Regions from separate parts of the Clostridium sp. DJ247 genome, predicted to be linked through region 2. Evidence: riboswitches for the same ligand, from Rfam matches in the RefSeq annotation. Region 2 holds a riboswitch; each other region holds the start of a gene.
What was found. Region 2 has a riboswitch for S-adenosylmethionine ahead of HGI79_RS10475 (nitrogenase component 1). Riboswitches for the same ligand answer to the same signal wherever they lie in the genome.
Positions count from the first base shown of each region.

Region 1 (5,724 bases), on a different contig from region 2:
TTTGTCATAAATTTTCAATACTCTTTTCACTATATCAGGATATTTCTTAGCAAAGGAGTTTGTAACAACAATAAAGTTAACATCATACTTTAAGTTAGTACCATCGGCTATTTGATGAGCACTTCCCTCAAATTCTGCAGCAGAAACGAAGGGCTCCCAAGTAACTGCGGCATCAATATTTTTAGAAGCTAAGGAAGTTTTAATATCTGCTGGCTGTAAGTTAACTAGCTTTATATCACTTTGTTTTAGTCCAGATGTTTCAAGATACTTTAAAAGAAGTGTATGTCCTGTAGATCCAACTGTAACCCCAACTTTTTTACCTTTTATATCCTTTGGCTCTTTTATATTTGATTCATTAGTTACAATTAAACCATTTAGTTTATCACCTGATGAATATACTCCTATAGCTTTAATGTCAATATTATTAGCCTTTGCTTGCATTGCCGGTTGATCTCCGAATTGACCTATATCAAGTCTATTTCCTGCGAAGGCTTCAACCATAGGAGGACCAGAAACAAAGCTGCTAAATTCTACATCAATACCATCTTTTTTAAATTCCTCATCAAACCAACCCTGTTGTTTAGCTACAATTAATAAAGTATGATTTATTCCTGGTTGATATCCAATTTTTATTTTTTGTGGTTTCTCTGTTGTTGATTGTTTAGTTTCCGTTGATTTTGGAGCATCAGCCTTTCCGCAACCAACCGCTAAGAAAGCAGATATTGCAATTAATGAAACTATGCTAACTATGTTTTTTATTTTTTTCATAATATTCCAACCCCTTTATAATTTATAAATTTTAAATTTCTGCATCAATTTCTAATACAGGAAGGTTGTCTTCAACTAAATTAGGATACTTTAAACCACTACCTGTATTTAATAAAACAACTTTTTCATCTGGTTTTAGGAATCCATCCTTTAACAATTTGCCTGCTGCTGCAACTAAAGTTGCTCCTTCTGGACAAATAAGCAATCCTTCTGTTTTTGCTAATAAATTAAAGGACTCTATAAGCTCTGAATCTTTTACTTCAATTGCTGTACCTTTACTTTTTCTTACTGCTTCTAATACTAAAAAGTCACCTAATGCTTTTGGTACACGTATTCCGCCAGCTATAGTATTTGCATTTGTACAAAACTCAGAGGCTTCACGGTCTTCATTAAAAGCCTTAACAATAGGATTACAACCTTCTGATTGTACTGCAATAAGCTTAGGAACCTTGTCCCCAATCCAACCTAACTCTTTTAATTCCTGAAAGGCTTTCCAAATTCCTATTATGCCTACTCCACCACCTGTAGGGTATAGTATGGCATCTGGAAATTCCCAATTAAAATATTCTGCTATCTCAAGTCCCATGGTTTTCTTACCTTCAATACGATAAGGTTCTTTTAGGGTAGCTGCATCAAACCAACCATATCTTTGAACTCCTTTAGCAATTATTTTACCTGCATCAGATATCAAACCTTTTACTAGATATGTTTTAGAGCCATAAATAAAACTTTCTTTCTTAGCTAAATCAGGTGCATCTTCTGGCATAGCCACCACCAACTCTATTCCTGCTCTGGCAGAATAAGCTGACCAAGCCCCCCCTGCATTACCTGCTGTAGGCATTGCTATTGTTTTAACTCCAAGTTCCTTTGCTTTAGAAACACCAACTGCTGCACCTCTTGATTTAAAGGTTCCTGTAGGATTTAAGCCTTCATCCTTTATGTATAAGTTTTTTATTCCAAGCTTTTCACCTAAAGCTGATGCTTTTAATATTGGAGTATCTCCTTCACCAAGATTAACTATATTTTCTTCCTTCTCAACAGGTAAAAGCTCTTTAAATCTCCATAAGCCCTTTTCTCTAGTTTTAAATACATCTTTTTTAACATTATTTTTTATGGCTTTTAAATCATATCTAACTAATAATGGACCTCCACAGTGACATAAATTACGTGGCACATCTGCTGTATACCTTTCTTTGCATTTTGAGCATTCTAAATAGCTTACATAACTCATATTATATTACTCCTTCTATAATTAATTTTTTATATTTTGCATAAGTTATTTTTATATAATATAGGCAAATGGATTTTCTACTTCAGTAAAAAACTCACCATAGATTTCTCTTTTAATTTTTACAAAATCATAATCGCTGCGATCACGAGGTCTAGCTAAAGGTACGGGAACTATTTTCTTAACCTTACCTGGTCTACTAGACATAACCGCAACCCTATCGCCAAGATAAATTGCTTCATCAATATCATGAGTCACCAAAATCATAGTTGTATTTTCTTTTTCCCAAATTCTTAGAATTTCTTGCTGCATATTAATACGTGTCATAGCATCAAGTGCTCCAAAAGGTTCATCTAGCAGAAGTACTTTAGGTTTATTTACTAAAGCTCTTGCAATACTTATTCTTTGCTGCATACCACCTGATAGCTGGTGCGGGTAAGCTTTAGCAAAACTGCTTAGTCCTATCAATTCAAGATGCTCCTTCACTAACTCTTGCTTTTGCTTCTTAGAAGTATTTCTACTTAGCCCAAAAGCTATATTATCCTCTACAGTTAACCAGGGGAAAAGACGAGCTTCTTGAAACACCATTCCTCTATCAACTCCTGGACCTTCTATATGTTTACCCCCTAAAAAAATTTGTCCACTATAGTTTCTCTCTAATCCAGCTATTATTCTAAGCAAAGTACTTTTGCCACATCCACTTGATCCCACAATACTTAGAAATTCACCTTGATTAACTGTTAAATTTACATTATTAAGTACATTAACATCACCGTTATCTATTCTAAAGTTTTTATTTAAATTTTCTATATTGATAGCACTTGCTGCTTCTGATATAAGACTCATTATTCTCATCTCCTTACAACCTTCAATATAATTAATTATTTTTAATTCTTATCATTTTAGAAATCATATTTACTGTTTATCGGCTTAAGTTATTTACATTCCATTTTATAACTAAAAGCTCCAGCTTTTTGATTGCAAAATCTATAAAAAATCCAATAATTCCTATAGAAAAAACTCCAACTAACATTATGTCTGGTTGTGACAATTCTCTAGCATAAGCAATTTTATAACCTATACCTGAGGTTGCAGCAATTATTTCTGCTGTAATAACACTCATCCAAGCACTGCCTATTCCAAGACGTAATCCTGTGAAAATAGCTGGAAGTGCTGACGGGAAAACCACTTTGATTAGTACATCAAATTTATTTTTTTCTAAAATTTGCGAAACTTCTAAATATTTTTTATCTGTGTTTTTTATACCATAGATGGTGTTAATTAATATTGGCCAAAAACTACCAATAGCTATTACTGTTACCTTTGAGGCTTCATCAATACCCATCCATAATATAAGCACAGGTACCCAAGCTACGATTGGGATAGGACGTAAAAAACCTATTACTAAGTTAAGAGACTTTTCAGCATATTTAAAAAGTCCAATTAAAACTCCAAAGGTTATTCCTAAGAAAGCTCCTAAAGCATATCCTTTGAAAACCCTTAATATACTTATAGCTAGGTGCTCAAACAATTCTCCAGTATGCAGCATATCAATTAACGCTATGCTGATAAAATATGGAGAAGGAAGCACAGAGGATCTAATAATACCTTGGTCACTTAGTATTTGCCAAATTATTAATATTATTATAGGTACTATTAATGCAATGAGAATATTTTTGATATAATTTGCTTGTTTAAAATTAACTTTAATGCTAATTAAATCCATTTTGACCTCCCCTTATAATTAAAATAGTTCAACAATACAAAGTTGTAACGCGTTAAATCGATATTAGTATGTACTTGTAAAGTTATGCATAAATAAAGTGACAGTGCTAAGTAAATTGCAAGCTAGCTTATTAACCTCCATTAGATTATTTATAGGCTGCCAGCTGCAAGTTAGAATTTTTATTTTAAAAATTAAAAGGCTGTTTTTCTTCAATAAGAAAAACAGCCTTAAATTTAAGTTCAACTTAATTACTCTTAAATTTAGTTATTTTTCTTATCTTCCAGAATATAAACTATCCTGCAGGAATTGACACCGATACATTTTAACCAAAATGCCGGTTGTCGGGTTTCATAGGGCCAGTCCCTCCACCACTCTTGATAAGAGAATAAATATGGTTTAAAACTCATTATATTCATTTATTTCCAACTTATTTAATATCTTAAACCATTTTTCTCGTTTCGTCAATACTGTATTTAAATTTATCCATTTTACTACCAGCCCTAAGACTCTCGCTTCTATAAGCTAGGAGTAGTGTCTACTGCCAGCTAGACAATATCAGGCGGGGTTAACCCCTCTCCTATGTAAGTTTCTCCTTATTTTTTAACAAGTGCTAATAAAATAAAAACTCCTGCCTCAATTACAGAGGCAGAAGTTTACTTCCACGGTTCCACTCTGTTTATTATGTATAAGTACAAAACATTTATACATAACAACTTATTATTTAGGGTCAATTAATCCCTCAACGCTTTAACGGGCGTACCCGCTGAAACCTACTAAATTTCAATTCAGTGCTCTAGGATGCATTTCAGTCACTTTCCACCCAAAATCCCTTACACCCTAGGGGATTTCTCTCTTGGAGTTTCCTATAACCTACTCTTCCTGTCATAGCAGTACCATAATTAAAAGATATACAAATATAATATTTACTACGTTAAGTTTTTAAATATAACTCATATTTATATAATATTACAATAAAACCATTTATAATTAGAGATATAAAACTTATTTTTACATTTCTTAGATCTTGTAAATTATTATAGCAAAGAAAAATACATAAGAAAAATACTTAAAAAGTATTGAATTAATATGAATAAAGTATAAATAAAATATTAGGAGTGACTATTCATATGGATATTAGACAATTAAAATACTTTCTGACTATTATTGAAGAAGGCAGCATAACAAAGGCAGCTGAAAAATTGCATATAGCTCAACCACCTCTTAGCCATCAGTTAAAATTACTTGAAGATGAACTGGAGATTAAGTTAATTGAAAGAAACACTCGAAAATTTGAAATAACTGATGCAGGCAAGGTATTAAAGCACCGTTCTAAGCAAATTTTAGAGCTATCAGAAAATACAATTAAAGAATTAAAAAATTTAAAGGATGGGTTTCAGGAAACTTTATCAATTGGTACTGTTCAATCTGCAGGAGTTACACTTTTACCTGAACGTCTTAACATTATTCAAAAAAAGCATCCAAATGTAACTTTTCAAATAAAGGAAAGTAATACATATAATATATTAAATTTACTAAATAAGGGTTCAATAGATATAGGAATTGTACTAACTCCTTTTAATTCAGAAATCTTCGAATCAATACTGTTATCAGATGAACCAATGGTTGCGGCGGTTAAGGAAGACTTATACTTTCAAGAACTTGAAGGTAATATTTCCTTAACCGAACTTGAAGATAAACCTTTAATAATAGATGGGAGATTTAGAGACATTTTAATAAGTTCCTGTCACCAAGCTGGATTTGAACCAAAAATCCTTTGTGAAAGTGAAGACGCTATATCAACCTTATTATGGGCAAGAACAGGAGCTGGCATAGGTCTTATTCCTAAACCTGCTGTTAACTTCATTACAACTACAGATCTGAAATATATGGAAATAAACGAACTGTCTTTAAGAACACGAACCGCTATAGTATGGGCGAGAAACCGATACTTATCGGAAGCTACTAAAGACTTTTTAGAAACTTTTAAAGCATAGATTATTTC
Region 1 covers NZ_JABAIW010000083.1:6,594-12,317, reverse strand. Annotated here, with positions in the region: gene HGI79_RS21010 (ABC transporter substrate-binding protein) at 1-768, opposite strand, end outside; gene HGI79_RS21005 (threonine synthase) at 800-1,999, opposite strand; gene HGI79_RS21000 (ABC transporter ATP-binding protein) at 2,051-2,842, opposite strand; gene HGI79_RS20995 (ABC transporter permease) at 2,919-3,722, opposite strand; SAM riboswitch class I at 3,993-4,106, opposite strand; T-box leader at 4,361-4,617, opposite strand; gene HGI79_RS20990 (LysR family transcriptional regulator) at 4,850-5,716, shown strand.
Region 1: linked by a shared signal. The riboswitch ahead of HGI79_RS20995 (ABC transporter permease) and the one ahead of HGI79_RS10475 (nitrogenase component 1) in region 2 are both predicted to bind S-adenosylmethionine.

Region 2 (5,724 bases):
TAAAGCAAAAGCTGAGAATTTTATTAAGAAGAAAGAGAAAAAATTTTATTATTATATTGAAAGATCTGCAGATTTCTTCATAGAGTTTCGCTATGATTTAGCAGGCAGATTTTTTAATATTGCAGATTCCTCCTATGCATTAGGGATTAGTAAGTTTTTAGTAAACGAACTGGGAATTTTACCTGGAGAACAATATATTACTGATGATACGCCAGAAAAATATCAAGAAGCTATAAAACATCAATTTAAACATCTATCAAAGAGTACATCCTCTAATGTTTTATTTGAAGTTGATGGAGGTAAAATACACCAACGATTAAGGGAATATAACCATACTAATCATACACCATTAATTCTTGGAAGTTCTTGGGACAGAGATATTGTTTCAGAAATAAAGGGTTTTGGTATAAATATATCAATACCGGTTATGCATAGACTAGTGCTTGACAGAAGCTATATAGGTTATAGTGGAGGGTTAAGATTAGCAGAAGATATATATGGAAATATTTTAGAAACATATAAATAAGGAGGAAGGATTCATGACAGTCAATTTAAAAATATCAGCAGTACCAACAAGAGAAAATCGTTTAGGTTCTGTAACAGGTTATAGTGGAGATCTTCATGACATTGTTAACCAATCGAAATGCGGAACTTTAAAAAATCAGGATAGATGCTTTAGTCAGTCCAGCACATGTAATGCTAGTTGTGCATTAGGACAACTTTCAGGTATAAGAGATATAGCAATAATAAATCATGCACCATCAGGCTGTACAGCAATAGCCCCTGGTGCTACAGTTAACAATGATCAGCTGGCAACCAAAAGAGGTGTTACAAATGCCACTGTATTTGTAGGAACTGATATGGATGAACATGATACAGTATTTGGAGCTACAGGTAGTCTTAAAGAAATAATATTAGAGACATATAATAGATACAAACCAAAAGCAATCTTTGTAGGAACATCGTGTTTAACAGGTATTATAGGTGAAGATGTGGATAGTGTTGTTGAAAATCTTAAAAAGGAAATACCAGTACCTATAGCTGCTGTTCATTGCGAAGGTTTTAGATCAAGAATATGGGCTACGGGTTTTGATGCCTCAGATCATGCTGTGCTTACAAGTATTGTAAAGCCGCCGAAAAAGAAAAATAACAAAATTAATTTTAAAAATTTCTACGAAAGTGCGAGAAATGAAATAATTGAGATATTTAAAAATTTTGGAGTTGAGCCTGTATTTTTTTATCAAAATTCAACTATTGAGGAACTTTCACATTTGTCTGAGTCTCTTGCTACAGTAAGTATATGTGGTGTATTGGGTTCATACTTAGGAAATGGACTGGAAGAAAAATATGGGGTTCCCTTTGTAAAAACAATTAACCCATTAGGGGTTTCGGGATTTGAAACTTGGCTTAGAGGAATAGGTAAAGCTATAGATAAAGAAGCAGAAGTTGAAGCTTATATAGAAAGAGAGAGAGCAAAGTATTTACCTAAAATAGAGGAAGTTAAGAAAGAACTTAAGGGATTAAGAGCTGTACTTGGAATGGGTCCTGGATATACCTATAATGAAAGATTGGTGATAAATAGTTCATATGTGGGATATTCAGGTGGACTTAAACTTTTAGAAGATATATATTCAGTAGTTCTTACAAGATTCAACTAGAACAAGGAGGAGATACTCAAAATACAGGATAATATTTTTATGAGAATAAGAGGTGTTATGATGGCTTATAAGATAGCAGTAGCAAGTAGTGACGGTAAAATAATAGATCAGCATTTTGGCAGAACTACAGAGTTTTTAGTTTTTGAAGTAGAAGATAATAATTATAAATTTTTAGAATTAAGAAAGGCTCACCATTTTTGCAATAATGGTGGGCATGATGATAATAGACTTTTGACATCAGTAGAAACACTTGAAGGCTGCAGAGCAGTGTTGGTTGCTCAAATAGGAAATGGAGCTGTGAGGGTTTTAAGAAGTAGAGGAATAGAAGCTTTTGACATACAGGATTATATCGAAAATGCTTTGAAAAAATTAATAAAATACTACTCTAAAATTGATGTGGTTAGAACTAGGGAGGCATAATTATTATGGCTGTATTAAAATATAGAGAGGCGTTGAATGATATTTCTTCATACACCCCAGCAAAGTCCCTAGAAGAAATTGAACGAGAATTAGGATTAAATAAAATTATAAGACTATCTGCAAATGAAAATACTATGGGGTGTTCGCCCTCTGTACAAGTAGCAATAGAGGAAGCTTCAAAAAACCTATATCTTTATCCAGACGGTTTTTGCAGACAGCTTAGGAGTAAATTAGCAGAAATAAACAACGTTGAGCAGGAACAGCTGATTTTTGGTAATGGTTCTTTTGAATTATTGTCTTTGATTGCTCAAGCCTTCATTAATGCTGACGAGGAGTCTATTATACCAGAACCTACCTTTGGATGGTATAAGGTAGTTACCTTATCAATGAATGGAGTTATCGTAAGTGTTCCTTTAGAAAATCATGCAATTAATCTGGAGCATATAAAAAGCAAGATTACGGATAAAACAAAAGTAATATGGCTATGTAATCCTAATAACCTAACAGGAACAATTTTTGGAGAAAAACAATTAGAAAAATTTTTGGAAGAAACACCTTCAGATATAATTGTTGTATTAGATGAAGCTTATGATGAATTTACAACAAGTGATGATTATCCTGATTCAATAAAACTTATAGATAGGTATCCTAATGTAATTATTCTAAGAACTTTTTCTAAAGTTTATGGACTTGCATCTCTAAGAATAGGTTACGGTATTGCTAATTCAGAACTCATAAGCTACCTTAATAAGATAAGACTACCTATCAATGTCAATGCAATAGCTCAAATAGCGGCTCTTGCAAGCTTATATGATGAAAGTGGAAAAGTTACTGATTTTAATATACTTAATACATCCCCCAAGCTTGTTTTAGCGGATACTAGAATAATTGCTAATGCACCAGTAAGATACCTTAACGCTGGTATAGGTGATACTATAGTAAAATGGTATGAAGCAGCTCCTAATTCTATAGAAGGAAATAATGATATTTCGCTGAGAATTGGTTTGCAGACTGCAAAGCTTGCACTTGATATATTGCATAATAGTTCAGTATCAGCTGCAAAGGAAATAGAAAAAAATCATGTAAACAAAGAAGTAAGCGAAGTAATAGATGCTATTATAATACTGGCTGATCTTGTTGGAAGTATTAATGGAGGAAATCATAGAGCCGCAATAGCTCATGCAATTCATAACAGCTTAACAGCTATTCCAGAAACCCACGAAAGTCTTCACGGAGAAAAAGTAATATTCGGGTTAATTGTTCAGTTTATATTAGAGGGTAAGCTACAAAAAGAAATAGAAGAGCTTATTGATTTTCTTAACTTATTAAATCTTCCCGTTACGCTAGAACAGTTAGGAATAAAGGATTCAGTACCTGAAAAAATTGCTAATGTTGCTAACGGAGTAAATATAGCAGCAGAGGAATTGGACAAGATAAATTTTGAAGTAAATAGTAACTTAATTGAGCAGGCAATTATAAAGGCAGACCAACTTGGGAAAAGTAGGTTGAAAATACTATTACAAAGTTAGATTAAGGTAAAAAAGGATATAGGGAAAAGTTAGGTGTAATGGATAAAACTTATTTTTTAGGTATTGACAGGGATAAATGTTTCCAATATAATAATTATATGTTATACAGCACGTATAATTATTAGAAGTTTTTGTAAACTTAATATGTATATTCTTATCAAGAGAGGCGGAGGGACTGGCCCTATGAAACCCAACAACCGGCATTTATATTTACTTTAAATGTATCGGTGTTAATTCCTACAGAGTAAATAGTACAATTTTGTACTATACTGGAAGATAAGAAAAGTAGTAGTTTTGTGAAATGATTTTTCGTTAACGAAGGCTATTTTTCTTAGGTTTAGGAAAGATGGCCTTTTAAATTTAGTTAATATGACCATATAATACAGTTCTGGGATTATAAATGATTAATTATTTTCTCTAGAAAAAGTAAATATGGCACAATTTATAAAATTTTTTAGTTGACCAGAAACACTGGAGACTAAGTTGTCTTAATTTTATTGAGATAACTTAGTCTTTGTTTATTTTCAAAAAATTTATTTAAAAGGAGGACACATAATGAAGAAGAAAATTAATCTAAATACTCCAGTAGTACAAAGCCGTGAACAGCGTCTTGGCACTATAATTGCATGGGATGGTAAAGCATCAGATTTGGCACAGGAATCGGTTAACGCTCGTAGAGGTTGCGGCGGTGGTGATGGGAAGAAATCATGTAAACTTTGCGAATTTAGGGGACCTTTTACCCAAGGATCAGTTTGCAGTGAGCAGATGGTAGAATGTCAAGCAGGTCATGTTCGTGGTGCAGTGCTCATTCAACATTCGCCTATAGGATGTGCAGCAGGTCAAGTAATATACAACTCTATATATCGTAATGGTCTTGCAATGCGTAATTTACCTGTAGAAAATATGCATGCAATTTGTACCAATTTACAAGAGGGTGACATAGTATTTGGAGGAATTAAGAAACTTGAACAGACTATACGTGATGCTTGGGAACGTTATAATCCAAAAGCAATATTTATTGCCGCTTCCTGTGCTACTGGAATCATAGGTGATGATATAGATAGTGTGGCAAGCAAATTTGAGAAAGAATTAAATATTCCTGTTATTCCTCTACATTGTGAAGGATTTAAATCCAAACATTGGAGTACTGGATTTGATGCAACACAGCATGGAATTGTACGTCAAATTGCACGTAGAAATCCTAAAAAACAAGAAGATTTGGTGAATGTTATTAACCTGTGGGGATCAGATATATTTAAACCAATGTTAGCAGAGTTAGGACTAAGAGTTAACTATGTCATTGATCTAGCAACTGTAGAAGACTTGGAACAAATTTCAGAAGCAGCGGCTACTGTGGGTTTTTGTAACACTCTGTCCTCATATATGGCAGCAGCCTTGGAACAGGAATTCGGTGTTCCGGAAGTTAAGGCACCACAACCATACGGTTTTGCGGGAACAGATGCATGGCTTCGTGAGTTAGGTAGGGTAACTCACCGTGAAGAACAGGTAGAAGCTTATATAGCTAAAGAACACGCAAGAGTAGCTCCACGTATAGAAGAGCTGCGCAAATTATTAAAAGGCAAAAAAGGCTATGTTGCTACTGGTTCAGCTTATGCCCACGGATTAATTGCCGTACTTAGAGAATTGGGAGTTGAAGTTAATGGATCATTAGTATTTCACCATGATCCAATTTATGATAGTGGTGATCCACGACAAGATTCTCTTGCTCATCTTGTGGGCAACTACGGAGATGTACCATCTTTTAGTGTCAGCAATCGTCAGCAGTATCAGTTCTATGGATTATTACAGAGAGTGAATCCAGATTTTATTCTTATTCGTCATAATGGTTTAGCACCATTGGCATCACGTTTGGGTATTCCAGCTGCTCCATTAGGTGATGAGCACATTGCTATAGGGTATCAAGGAATTATTAATTTAGGAGAATCTATTCTGGATATTCTTGCACACAAAAAATTCCATCAGGATTTGGCTGCTCATACTAAGCTCCCATATAAAAAATGGTGGTTAGATCAAGAAGATCCTTTCCTATTAGCAAGAGAATCACAACTATCTAAGGCTTATTAATATACTACTTCAAAAGGAGTGAATAAATTATG
Region 2 covers NZ_JABAIW010000022.1:17,570-23,293, reverse strand. Annotated here, with positions in the region: gene HGI79_RS10495 (nitrogenase component 1) at 1-526, shown strand, start outside; partial or broken gene HGI79_RS10490 (nitrogenase component 1) at 540-1,577, shown strand; gene HGI79_RS10485 (NifB/NifX family molybdenum-iron cluster-binding protein) at 1,698-2,078, shown strand; gene HGI79_RS10480 (aminotransferase class I/II-fold pyridoxal phosphate-dependent enzyme) at 2,084-3,607, shown strand; SAM riboswitch class I at 3,759-3,890, shown strand; gene HGI79_RS10475 (nitrogenase component 1) at 4,163-5,692, shown strand; gene HGI79_RS10470 (nitrogenase component 1) at 5,722-5,724, shown strand, end outside.

Region 3 (5,724 bases), on a different contig from region 2:
GTTATACCTGTACCTACTACTCCATAACCTAGTATTGCTATTGATATCATTAAAATACCTCCTGTCTTGAAGTCAGATTGATAAAGTTATTAGATGTGTTATCTAAATTAGTTTCTACATATAGGTTATCCAAAAATTCAGCCAAGAAGTATTTATATTTTTCAACTTCAATTAAAAAAGAATCATGACCATAGTCTGACTGTACTTCATGGTATTCTAAGTCTACTCCGCTTATTCTTAAGGCATCTCTTGTTTTTCTAAGTTCATTCAATTGAAAAAGAGCATCAGAAGATACTGCTGCAAGTAAAAATTTAGCCTTAATACGACTTAATGCGCTTTCATAAGTGCCATATTCTCTTTTTAAATCAAATAAATCAAGAGCTCGCGTAAGATATAGATAACTATTTGCATCAAATCTATCTACAAGCTTTAATCCTTGATAACTTAAGTAACTATCTATTTGAAATTCTGCATTGAAATCATTGTAAAAGTCTTCAACATTGCTTTTAAGCTTTCTTCCAAACTTTAAATTCATTAAATCTCTTGTTTGATAAGTTAACATAGCAACCATTCTTGCAATTGATAAGCCATTTGAAGGAAGTTTTGAACTATAATAATCTCCATTGTTCCAATTTGGATCACACATTATAGATTTTCTCATAATATGGTCTATGCCAACAGCTTCAGAACTTAAGCTAAGAGGTGCAGCTAAGTTTATTATGCCATCCATAAAATCAGGATATGATGCAGCCCACTGAAGAGATTGCATGCCACCCATGGAGCCGCCAACTGCAGCAACTAAATGATTAATATCTAAATACTCAAAGATCTTTTTTTGAGCATTGACCATATCTTTTATAGTTATTATAGGAAACTCTATACCATAGTGCTTACCGGTTTTCGGATTTATTGAAGATGGTCCAGTAGAGCCATTACATCCTCCTAAAATATTTGAACAAATTATAAAATACTTATTTGTGTCAAATACCTTTCCAGCACCTACAAAGTCTTCCCACCAACCTTCAACATCATTTTCATCATGTTTTGCTATATGGGAGTTTCCAGTTAGAGCGTGAGTTATAAGAATACAGTTATTCTTTTCTGCATTTAAAGTTCCATAACTTTCGTAACATAAGGTTATGGGTCCAAATGTCTTTTTGCTTTCTAGAAGAAAATCTTCATCCAATGCAAAAGTCAAATACTCCTTATAATTTTCTTTTCTATATAAAAACTTGTTCAAAAAAATACCTCCCTAGCTTAATTTGCACAGTTGAAAGTTTATAAGAAGATTTACCACTAAAAACATCATGTTATGATATTTCTAGTGGTAAATTAAATTTTAAAGTATATATATTAGGTTTAGTTATATTATTTCCTCATATGTTCTTAAAGGTTCTACCTCTGTTATATTAGATTTGATCTAATGCATCTGAAAGAGCTGCTATTAAGTCATCTGCATCTTCAATACCTATAGAAACTCTTATAAGTTCAGGTTTAACTCCTGCTTGAACTAATTGTTCTTCATCAAGCTGAGAGTGAGTTGTAGAAGCAGGGTGAATTATTAATGATTTAGCATCCCCTACGTTAGCAAGATGAGAGAATATTTCAATTGAGCCTATTAGCTTTTTACCAGCTTCAGCTCCACCTTTTACTCCGAATGTAAATATAGAACCAGGTCCCTTTGGAAGATATTTTTTAGCTAAATCGTAATATTTATTTCCTTCTAGTCCAGGGTAATTTACCCATTCAATCTTAGGGTGCTTGCTTAAGAACTCAGCCACTTTTTTAGCATTGTCTACATGTTTTTGAACTCTTAGTGATAGAGTTTCAAGTCCAAGTGTTAGTATGAAGGAGTTAAATGGAGATATAGCTGCTCCTAGGTCCCTTAAAAGAGATGTTCTAATTTTTATAGCATATGCTAAGTTTCCAAATGTTTCAAAATACTTAAGTCCGTGATAACTTTCGTCTGGTTCTACAAGACCAGGGAATTTTCCGTTATCCCAGTTGAATTTTCCTGAATCAACAATTACTCCTCCTATTGATGTACCATGGCCACCGATGAATTTAGTAGCAGAGTGTACAACAATATTAGCACCAAATTCGATTGGTTTTAAAAGATATGGTGATGCAAAAGTATTATCAACAATTAGAGGTATTCCATTTTTATGAGCAATATCCGCAACTGCTTGAATGTCGATTATGTTAATTCCTGGATTTCCTATACTTTCTATATAAACAGCCTTTGTTTTATCGTTTATAGCTTTTTCAAATTCTTCTACGTTATCAGGGTTTACAAGGTTAACTTTAATTCCAAAGTTCGGTAGAGTATGAACAAATAAAGAATAAGTACCACCGTAAAGAGTTGCAGCAGCAACTATTTCGTCTCCAGCACCAGCAATATTTAATATTGAATAAGTGATTGCAGCCATTCCTGAAGCAGTAGCTACGCCGGCAACTCCACCTTCAAGTAAAGCAACTCTAGTTTCGAAAGCTGCATTTGTTGGGTTTGTTAAACGTGAATATATGTTTCCAAATTTCTTTAAACCAAATAGGTCAGCAGCATCTTGTGCATCATCAAAAACATAAGATGTTGTTTGATATATTGGTATTGCTCTTGATTTAGAAGCTGGGTCAACCTCTTGTCCTCCGTGTACTTGAATAGTATCAAATGATAATTCTTTTGCCATTTTAAATTCCTCCTAAATATGATAATTTATTTTGTTTGGAACTCCTATGAGTTTAATATAGTTAATTTATTATGCCAAATATCTATAATAGTTATTAGCTTAAGGATTTTATGATAAAATAAAAAATCTTCTTGTAGATGAGCTACAAGAAGATTACATTCCTCTAGCTTCTCATCTCCCAGGTATTATACCTGCTGGAATTAGCACCGTTGAATAAATATTCAGGTTGCCGGGCATCATAGGGCCAGTCCCTCAGCCGCTCTGGATAAGAAGTTCCGTATTTGATTGATAACATCATACCAAGTATTAGTACATAATGTCAATACCTAAATTAAAATAAATGAATATATTTTGCGGATAGTCATCGGATAAATCTTTGTTTTGTGCGGTGTAACATGGACATATATTTTATATATACACAAAAATAGTATTGACAATAACAAAAAAAAATATTATTATTAGCAATAAATGTTATTATAAAAACGTTTCTTATCAAGAGAGGTGGAGGGACTGGCCCTGTGAAACCCGACAACCGGCATTTTTATATAAATGTATCGGTGTCAATTCCTGCAGAATGCTTTTATTCTGATAGATAAGAAGAGAGCTAGAAGTGATTATGTAATTTTCATGTAAGCTACTTTTCTTGTGGAAAGGTAGCTTTTTATTTTAAAATAATTATAGATAACCATGTCTTAAATTGTAAATAGATAAAGGAGAATTATACATGTTTATAAAAGATATACTTTCAGAAAAAAAACAAACTGTTTCATTTGAAATATTCCCACCTAAAAAGGATCAAAATTTAGATAGTATATATAAAACCATTGCGGAGCTAAGCAAGTTGAAGCCAGATTTTATTAGTGTAACTTATGGGGCTGGTGGAAGCAGTAAAGATAGAACAGTTGAAATATCATCTAAGATAAAAAATGAGTTTGGAATAGAGGCATTAGCACATCTAACTTGTGTAAGTTCTACTAAAGATGAAATAAAAGAAATCTTAAGTGAATTAAAAAATCACAATGTAAATAATGTACTTGCTTTAAGAGGTGATATCCCTAAGGATTTTGCTGGTAAAGAGGACTTAAATTATAAATATGCAAAGGATTTAATTAGAGATATATGGGATATAGGTGAATTTTCTATTGCAGCAGCTGCATATCCAGAAGGACATATAGAATGTACGGATATTGATGAAGATATAAAGCATCTAAAAGAAAAGGTATCAGAAGGTGTAGATTTCTTAATTACTCAACTTTTCTTTGATAACAATATTTTTAATAAGTTTGCAGACAAGATTCACAAAAATAACATAAATATACCTGTAATTGCAGGAATCATGCCAATTACTAGTGTGAAACAGATAGAACGAATAGTGTCACTCTCAGGAGCCGTAATTCCAGAAATGCTAAAAGAAATTATATCAAAATATGAGCATGACCAACAAGCTTTTAAGGAGTATGCTATAGGATATGCTATAGAACAGATAAATAACTTAATTAATAATGGAGTTAAGGGAGTCCACATATACACTATGAATAAACCAGAGGTTGCGTTGAAAATTATGGAGAACATCGATAGTTATAGAAAGTAAAGGTACAGTAGTTTTAGCTAAACAACCTTAAAACTCGACTTACCCGCCTCTGTGAGTACTCATCTGACCAAAGGAAGAGGAGTTTCATAATAATATAAAAGAACCTAGATAAACTCGCTTCGCTCAAACATATCTAGGTTCTAAGTTTTTCTCAAATTCCAGCTAAGACTAATTAAAAATATTTAAATGTGTCTTCAGTATTGTCAACATATCCCTACGTATAAGTTAAATTTTTACTATAAAATCACATATAGATAATTATTTAATTGTCCACATTAACTGATTTTTCAAGTTTATGAGAAAAGGATATTTTTAATAATACAGGTGTTATTATAGTAGTAAGGATTACAACTATAATGGTAGGTAAAAATATTTCCTCTGATATTATGCCTTTCTGAAGTCCTATATTTGCTGTTATTAAAGCAACTTCCCCTCTTGAAATCATCCCAATTCCTATTTGTATGGCTTCACTTTTTTTCATTTTCATTAATCTAGCAGGTAGGGAACAGCCGAGTAATTTTCCAAGTACGGCTACTAGGAACATAGCTAAGGTTATAAATATAACTTCTAAGTTTAACCCTTGTATATTTGCAGATATCCCTACATTAGCAAAGAATATAGGCGATAACAAAACTGCTGAAAGTACATTTACTCTTTTCTGTATATATTCCTTATGAGTTAAAGATGAAAGAAGAAGACCAAATATATAGGCTCCAGTTATAGCTGCAATGCCTAAGCTTTCAGCTATAAATGCAAATATTAAGGCAATAGCAACAGAGAAAAGCACAAGGCTATGTTGAGGTTGAATATTCTTTGTATATTTATCCAAATGTTTAGGTAAATATACTATAGCAATTATTGAAACCACACAGAATACTATTATTTTTATAAAGGTCAAAAGTAAAGAAGGATTAGCTGAAGTTGCTGCTGCAGTAGAACTTGGAGCTATGGCTAAGATCACAGATACTAAAATAAGTCCTAAAATATCGTCTATAACTGCAGCACCAAGTATATTTATACCTGCTCGTGTATTAAGTTTTCCAAGTTCAGTTAAGGTTTGTACTGAGATAGTAACACTAGTAGCTGTAAGTATAACTCCTAGAAATAAATTCTCCCAAAGGTTATTAAAAAAGAAGTATGCAGACAAAGTACCAAAGATTAGTGGAATTAAAATACCACCGCAAGCAATTACCAAAGAACTAAGTCCAGCCTTTTTAAATTCTTCTAAATTTGTTTCAAGACCTGCAAGGAACATAAGTACTACTACACCGAGTGTTGATAGCAGCTCTATATTACTGTTTTCATGAATTAAGTTAAGTACAGATGGACCAAGTATTACGCCAGCAACTAGAGCTCCCAATACTTCGGGCATTTTAAAGTGTTTGCTTATAAGTCCTCCTATTTTTGTACATATGAGAATTAAAGCTAAATCTAATAATATTTTTT
Region 3 covers NZ_JABAIW010000006.1:112,722-118,445, reverse strand. Annotated here, with positions in the region: gene HGI79_RS04300 (homoserine dehydrogenase) at 1-50, opposite strand, end outside; gene HGI79_RS04295 (homoserine O-acetyltransferase) at 50-1,240, opposite strand; gene HGI79_RS04290 (O-acetylhomoserine aminocarboxypropyltransferase/cysteine synthase family protein) at 1,410-2,687, opposite strand; SAM riboswitch class I at 2,856-2,959, opposite strand; SAM riboswitch class I at 3,174-3,286, shown strand; gene metF (methylenetetrahydrofolate reductase [NAD(P)H]) at 3,412-4,278, shown strand; gene HGI79_RS04280 (cation:proton antiporter) at 4,541-5,724, opposite strand, start outside.
Region 3: linked by a shared signal. The riboswitch ahead of metF (methylenetetrahydrofolate reductase [NAD(P)H]) and the one ahead of HGI79_RS10475 (nitrogenase component 1) in region 2 are both predicted to bind S-adenosylmethionine.